One region of the Aeromicrobium sp. P2_G6 genome, then DNA from elsewhere that is predicted to be linked to it. Evidence: predicted binding sites of a transcription regulator. Region 1 holds the regulator's gene; the other holds the start of a gene.

Region 1 (3,409 bases):
TCAGCGCCTCGGGGCGCTCCTCGTCGCGGAGCTTGGCCAGCTGCACGAGCAGGTCGCGCTGCTGCTCGTCGAGGCGGGAGGGGGTCTCGACGATGACCTGCACCTTGAGGTCACCACGGCCCGAGCCACGCAGGCGCGGCACGCCGTGGCCCTTGATCGTCAGCGTGTCGCCCGACTGGGTGCCGGGCGCGACGTCGAGCTCGACGGTGGTCGAGCCCTCGGGCGGCTCCGGCAGGTCGGCCTCGAGCGTCGGCAGGTCGAGGTGCGTGCCGAGCGCGGCCGCCGTCATCGGCACCGAGATCTGGCAGAACAGCTGATCACCCTTGCGCTGGAACACCGGGTGCCTGGAGACGTTGATCTCGAGGTAGAGGTCGCCGGCTGGTCCGCCGCCCGGTCCGACCTCGCCCTCGCCGGCGAGCTGGATGCGGGTGCCTTGGTCGACGCCGGCGGGGATCGTCACCGAGATCGAGCGGCGCGAGCGTACGCGCCCCTCACCGGCGCACTCCRGGCACGGGTCCGGGATGATCGTGCCGAAGCCGTGGCACGTCGGGCACGGCCGGGAAGTACGGATGTCGCCGAGCAGCGAGCGCTGGACGTGCTGCACGTCGCCGTGACCGTGGCACGTGCGGCAGGTGACCGGCTGTGAGCCGTTGGCCGCACCGCTGCCCTTGCACGTCGTGCAGGTGACCGCGGTGTCGACCTTGATCTCGTGGGTCACGCCGAACGCCGCCTCGGCGAGGTCGACGTTGAGCCTCAGGAGTGCGTCCTGACCGCGCTGCGTGCGCGGCCGCGGCCCGCGGCTGGCGTTCTGGCCGAAGAACGCGTCCATGATGTCGTCGAAGTTGAAGCCCTGGCCACCGAACCCGCCGCTGCCGTGAGCGCTCAGGGGGTCGCCGCCGCGGTCGTACGTCGAGCGCTTCTGCGGGTCGGACAGCACTTCGTAGGCGACCGTGACCTCCTTGAAGCGATCGGAGGCGTCCGCCGCGCTGTTGACGTCGGGGTGCAGCTGGCGCGCGAGCTTGCGGTACACCTTCTTGATCTCGTCGGCGGTCGCTTCGCGGCCGACGCCGAGAGTTGCGTAGTAGTCCTGGGCCATCAGTGGTGGGTGTCCTTGATCACGTGGGGTCAGTTGTCGGCCAGCATGCGGCCGACGTAGCGGGCGACGGCGCCGACGGCGGCCATCGTTGCGGGATAGTCCATGCGGGTCGGCCCGACGGTGCCGAGTGTGGCGAGGGCCTGGTCGTCAAAACCGTACGCCGACGAGACGACAGCCGTGCTCGAGAGGCTCTCGTTGCCGGTCTCGGTGCCGATGCGGACGGTCAGCCCTCCTGTTGCCTCGCCGAGCAGCTTGAGCAGCACGACCTGCTCCTCGATCGCCTCGAGGACGGGCTTGATCGCGGTGTCGAAGTCACTGCCGAACCGGGCGAGGTTGGCCGTGCCGCCGACCGCGATGCGCTCGTCGGAACGCTCGTTGGTGAACGTCTGCGACAGCGTGGTGACGATCGCGGTGACGATCGGGCGGTCGTTGGGCGCGAACGTCTCGATCATGTCGGCCAGCCGGAGCGAGGCCTCGGGCAGCCGTTGGCCGACCGTGGCGTGCGTGATCCGCGACCGGATCTCGCCGATCAGCTGATCCGTCGGCGTCTCGACGAGCTCGATGATGCGCTGCTCGACCCGGCCACTGCTCGTGATCACCACGAGCAGCACGCGCGCACCCTCGAGGGCCACGACCTCGATGTGCCGGACCGTCGAACGGGTCAGCGAGGGGTACTGGACGATCGCGACCTGGTTGGTGAGCTGGGCCAGCACACGTACGGACCGCTGGACCACGTCGTCGACGTCGACCGCGCCCGTGAGGAACGTCTCGATGGCCCGGCGCTCGGCCGGCGACAACGCCTTGACCGTCGCGAGCCGGTCGACGAACATCCGGTAGCCCTTGTCGGTCGGGATGCGTCCGGCGCTCGTATGAGGCTGCATGATGTAGCCCTCGTCCTCGAGCGCCGCCATGTCGTTGCGGATCGTCGCGGGCGAGACTCCCAGCTGGTGCCGGTCGAGCAACGAGCGGGAGCCGACCGGCTCCTGGGTGGCGACGTAGTCCTCCACGATGGCTCGCAGCACGTCGAGGCGGCGATCGTCAGACATACAATCCCCTCTCCGCGAGCCTGCTGGCACTCTCCCTGGTCAAGTGCCAGTCTAGCGATGTGCCCGGAATCAAGACGAATGCCGACGGCGCGATCGTGGTCGAGGGCGCTGAGCGATCCCTCACCTTCACTCCGCGCCTCGTCACGCTCGACGACGGCACGACGGTCGCCCACGAGTCGCAGGGCGGCGAGATGGCGTCGGTCTGGGCAACAGATCTCGGCGGCGACTGGTTCGCCGAGGTGGCGCACCTCGGCGACGGACCCGTGGGCGGTGAGCTCGTCATGACCGTGACGCACATCGGCCTGGACGCGACGACTCGCTACGTCGCGATCGGCGACCTCTGGGCCGACGACCTCCCGTCGCAGGTGCCACCGAGCTGGCCGGTCGCGGTCGACCTGGCACTGGGGCTGATGGACGGCGAGGTCACGGTCCTCGGCCCGGACATCACCAAGGACGACGTCGAGACGCTGCATCAACGACTTCTGGGGGCACTGCATGGTTGACCGTTATGGCACTGACGTCCTGTCGAGTGACTGGCGCAAGCCACCTCGGGGGCGCACGGTCGACGTCGTGGTCGAGCACGGCATGGTCGTCGAGGACGCCACGACCGGGTTCTGCGGCGAGGTCATGATCATCGAGAAGGACCTCGGCATGATGATCCTCGAGGACCGCCGCCTCGTCCGCCGGTCGTTCCCGTTCGGCCCCGGCTTCCTGCTCGACGGCAAGCCGGTCAACCTCCGGCCGCCTTCAGCCGCGACCAAGGCCAGCTCAGGGCGTACGGCATCAGGCTCGCGCGCCGTCGTCGGCGCCAAGGCCCGCGTCGCGCTGCCCAGCCGCATCTATGTCGAGGGGCGCCACGACGCCGAGCTCGTCGAGAAGGTGTGGGGCGACGACCTGCGCATCGAGGGCGTGGCGGTCGAGTACCTCGGCGGCATCGACGACCTCTCCTCGATCGTCGACGAGTTCTCCCCCGGACCCGACCGGCGCCTCGGCGTGCTGGTCGATCACCTCGTCGCGGGATCCAAGGAGACGCGCATCGCGCAACAGGTCTCGGGCCGGCCCCATGTGCTGGTCGTCGGCCACCCGTACGTCGACGTGTGGCAGTCGGTCAAGGCTGATCGCCTCGGCATGGCGGCGTGGCCGGTCATCCCGCGAGGCACGGACTGGAAGCACGGCATCTGCGAGGCGATGGGCTGGCCGCATCGCGACCAGGCCGACATAGCCCGCGCGTGGAAACACATCCTGAGCCGGGTCGACTCCTACGCCG
Region 2 (3,409 bases), on a different contig from region 1:
GGCCGAGGTGAACGTGCCGCGGATCTTGTTGACGACGATCGTCGACAGCGCTTCGCCGTCGACGTCCTCGGCGATGATGAACAGCGGCTTGCCGGCCTGGACGACCTTCTCGAGGATCGGGAGCAGGTCGCTCACCGACGAGATCTTGCCCTGGTTGACGAGGATGTAGGGATCGTCGAGGACGGTCTCCATGCGCTCGGTGTCCGTGACGAAGTAAGGCGACAGGTAGCCCTTGTCGAACTGCATGCCCTCGGTGAACTCGAGCTCGGTGCCCATCGTGTTGGACTCCTCGACCGTGATCACGCCGTCCTTGCCGACCTTGTCGAAGGCCTCGGCGATGAGCTGGCCGATGACGCCGTCACGCGAGGAGACGGTTGCGACGTCGGTCATGTCCTTGACGTCGTCGACGTCGCGGGCAACCTCGTGCAGGCGCTTGACGACGGCCTCGACGGCAGCCTCGATGCCCTTCTTGAGGCCGACTGGGTTGGCGCCGGCGGCGACGGCGCGGAGGCCCTCGTGGACCATGGCCTGGGCCAGGACGGTCGCGGTCGTCGTGCCGTCACCGGCGACGTCGTTGGTCTTGGTGGCGACTTCCTTGGCCAGCTGGGCGCCGAGGTTCTCGAACGGGTCGTCGAGCTCGACCTCACGGGCGACGGTCACACCGTCGTTGGTGATCGTGGGTGCGCCCCACTTCTTGTCGAGGACGACATAGCGACCCTTGGGGCCGAGGGTCACCTTGACGGTGTTGGCGAGCTTGTCGACGCCGCGCTCGAGCGAGCGGCGGGCGTTCTCGTCGAATTCGAGAATCTTGGGCATTGTCAGCTTCTTTCAAAAATTTTGGGTGCGACGGGGGGAACGTGAGAAGCCCCGGCGCCCACGGAGGGGCGCCGGGGCGTCAGATCACGAAACGACAGCGAGGACGTCGCGAGCGGACAGGATGAGGTACTCCTGGCCGTCGTACTTGACCTCGGTGCCGCCGTACTTGCTGAAGATGACCTTGTCGCCGACGGCGACGTCAAGAGGAACGCGGTTGCCGTTGTCGTCGACCCGACCGGGTCCTACGGCGATGACGTTGCCCTCCTGGGGCTTCTCCTTGGCAGTGTCCGGGATGACCAGACCTGATGCAGTGGTCTGCTCGGCTTCGACAGCCTGGATGACCAGGCGATCCTCGAGCGGCTTGATGGTGACCGACACGTGTCGACCTCCCCTTTCAGGCGGTGGAACGTTGGACGCTGGTGGGCACGCCGTCGCGGGGGTCGTACTCACCGATGCTTGGCACTCTCATGGCGAGAGTGCCAGTACGAAATCTAGCACGGTGCTGGCACTCGACCCAAGGGAGTGCTAAACGCGAGTTCAAGGCTCGCTCGCCCCACGTCGTCCACGTATGTGTGTCCGGCACGGCAGACTGCTCTCCATGGATCTGGCGACGTTCGAGCAGCTGCTGTCCCCTGCGGGCCAGCTGTTGCTCGACGAGGTCGCCGAGCGGGCCGGCGTCGAGTCGGACCTGGCGCTGGGCACCCGGCTCCGCAAGACGTACGCCTCAGAGCTCGTCGCGGCCGCGGTGACGCAGAACCACCTGCGCGGCAAGGCCGTGCCGAAGTTCGGCGCCGACGCAGCGCGGATGTACTTCACCCACGTCGCCCTCGAGCAGTCGACGCGTATGCCGGTGGCCACGCACCGCGCCGCCCGGCTTGCGTCCACCGGCGCCACGGCCGTCGTCGATCTCGGCTGTGGCATCGGCGGCGACCTGGTCGCGCTGGCACGTGCTGGCCTGCGGGTACGCGGTGTCGAGCTCGATCCCGTACGCGCCGCGATCGCGTCGGCCAACCTGCGGGCGCTCGACCTCGACGGCGACGTCATGTGCGAGGACGCCCGCTCGGTCGACATCGGTGCTGACGAGGTCGCCTTCATCGACCCGGCCCGCCGCGACGGCCGAGGGCGTACGTTCTCGACCTCCGACCTGCAGCCGCCGTGGGACTGGGTGCGCGAGCTGCTGGCGGGCAGAGCCGTCGCCAAGCTCATGCCCGGTCTCGCCCACGACGCGGTGCCGCGTGGCGTCGAGGCCGAATGGGTCAGCGACGGCGGCAGCCTCGTCGAGGCATGCCTGTGGGGCGCGCCGTTCGCGACCGCGACCCGCAGGGCCACCGTGCTGCCCTCCGGCGCAGGGCTGGTCTCGACCGGCGAGCCCGTGGCGGTTGCGGACGTCGGGGCATACCTCTATGAGCCGGACGACGCCGTCATCCGCGCGGGCCTGGTCAGCGAGCTCGCCGCGACGATCGGCGGCTGGCTGCCCGACCCGCACATCGCGTACGTCGCCTCGGACGGCGCCCATGCGACACCGCTGGCGCGCGGGTTCCGGATCGTCGACGAGCTGCCGTTCCGCGAGAAGCCGCTCAAGGCCGCGCTGCAGGTGAGGCGGATCGGGACGCTGACGGTCAAGAAGCGCGGCGTCGACATCGTCCCCGAGGAGCTGATCCGCCGGCTCAAGCTCAAGGGGCCCAACACCGCGACGATCATCATGACGCGCGTCCTGGGCGACGGCCGGGCATACCTCGTCGAACGCCTCTGAACCTCCCAGATTTGGATTCTCGTGCACCATGGCCGACTACTTCGTGGTGCGCCGGCATCCAAATCTCGGGGCATAGGCTGGCGGCATGCGGATCGACCTCAACGCCGATCTCGGCGAGTCGTGGCCTCGCTGGGAGTCCGGCGAGGACATCGCGCTGCTCGACGTCGTCACGAGCGCCAACGTGTGCTGCGGCGCGTACGCCGGAGATGCCGAGCTCATGCGGGCGACCTGCGAGGCGGCCGTCGCCAAGGGCGTCGCGATCGGCGCGCAGGTCGGCTACCCGGACCGCGACAACTTCGGCCGCGTTCATCTCGACCTGCCGTCGGCGGAGCTCACCGGCGAGGTGCTGAGCCAGCTGCTGCTGCTCGACGAGATCGCGCGGGCGGCCGGCGGCATCGTCTCGTACGTCAAGCCGCATGGCGCGCTCTACAACACGATCGTCGACGACGACGTCCAGGCGCAGGCCGTGGTGGACGCGCTCCAGAGTCTCGCGACACCACTCCCCCTGCTGGGCCTGCCGGGCTCGGTGTCGCTGTCGATCGCCGAGGCGTCCGGCATCCCGATCATCCGCGAAGGCTTCGCCGATCGTGCGTACACCTCCGACGGCCGGCTCGTGCCCCGCAGCGAGCCCGGTGCAGTGCTCGACGATCCCGCCGCCGTGGCGGCGCAGGCAGTCAAGTTGCTCGACAGCGTCTCGTCGATCTGCGTGCACAGCGACAGTCCCGGCGCGGTCGACCTCGCACGCGCCGTGCGCTCCGCCCTCGAGGCGCACGGTGCCGAGCTGACGAGCGTCGTGCCATGAACCTCAAGGCGTACGGCGACACCGCGGTGCTGCTCGAC

Evidence for each region. Region 1 encodes HrcA, which represses chaperone genes, less so after heat shock. Its sites were predicted from a motif close to TTGGCACTCGNNNNNNNCGAGTGCCAA; they were not measured.
Region 2: the regulator HrcA is predicted to act here: its motif matches at 1,319-1,345, upstream of groES (co-chaperone GroES).

The regions. Positions count from the first base shown of each region.
Region 1 is NZ_JBFUFH010000002.1:614,488-617,896, reverse strand. Features, by position in the region: gene dnaJ (molecular chaperone DnaJ) at 1-1,096, opposite strand, end outside; gene hrcA (heat-inducible transcriptional repressor HrcA) at 1,126-2,142, opposite strand; gene AC1DVU_RS09485 (hypothetical protein) at 2,202-2,645, shown strand; gene AC1DVU_RS09480 (DUF3097 domain-containing protein) at 2,638-3,409, shown strand, end outside.
Region 2 is NZ_JBFUFH010000006.1:146,916-150,324, forward strand. Features, by position in the region: gene groL (chaperonin GroEL) at 1-816, opposite strand, end outside; gene groES (co-chaperone GroES) at 901-1,194, opposite strand; gene AC1DVU_RS18520 (class I SAM-dependent methyltransferase) at 1,415-2,569, shown strand; gene AC1DVU_RS18525 (LamB/YcsF family protein) at 2,655-3,371, shown strand; gene pxpB (5-oxoprolinase subunit PxpB) at 3,368-3,409, shown strand, end outside.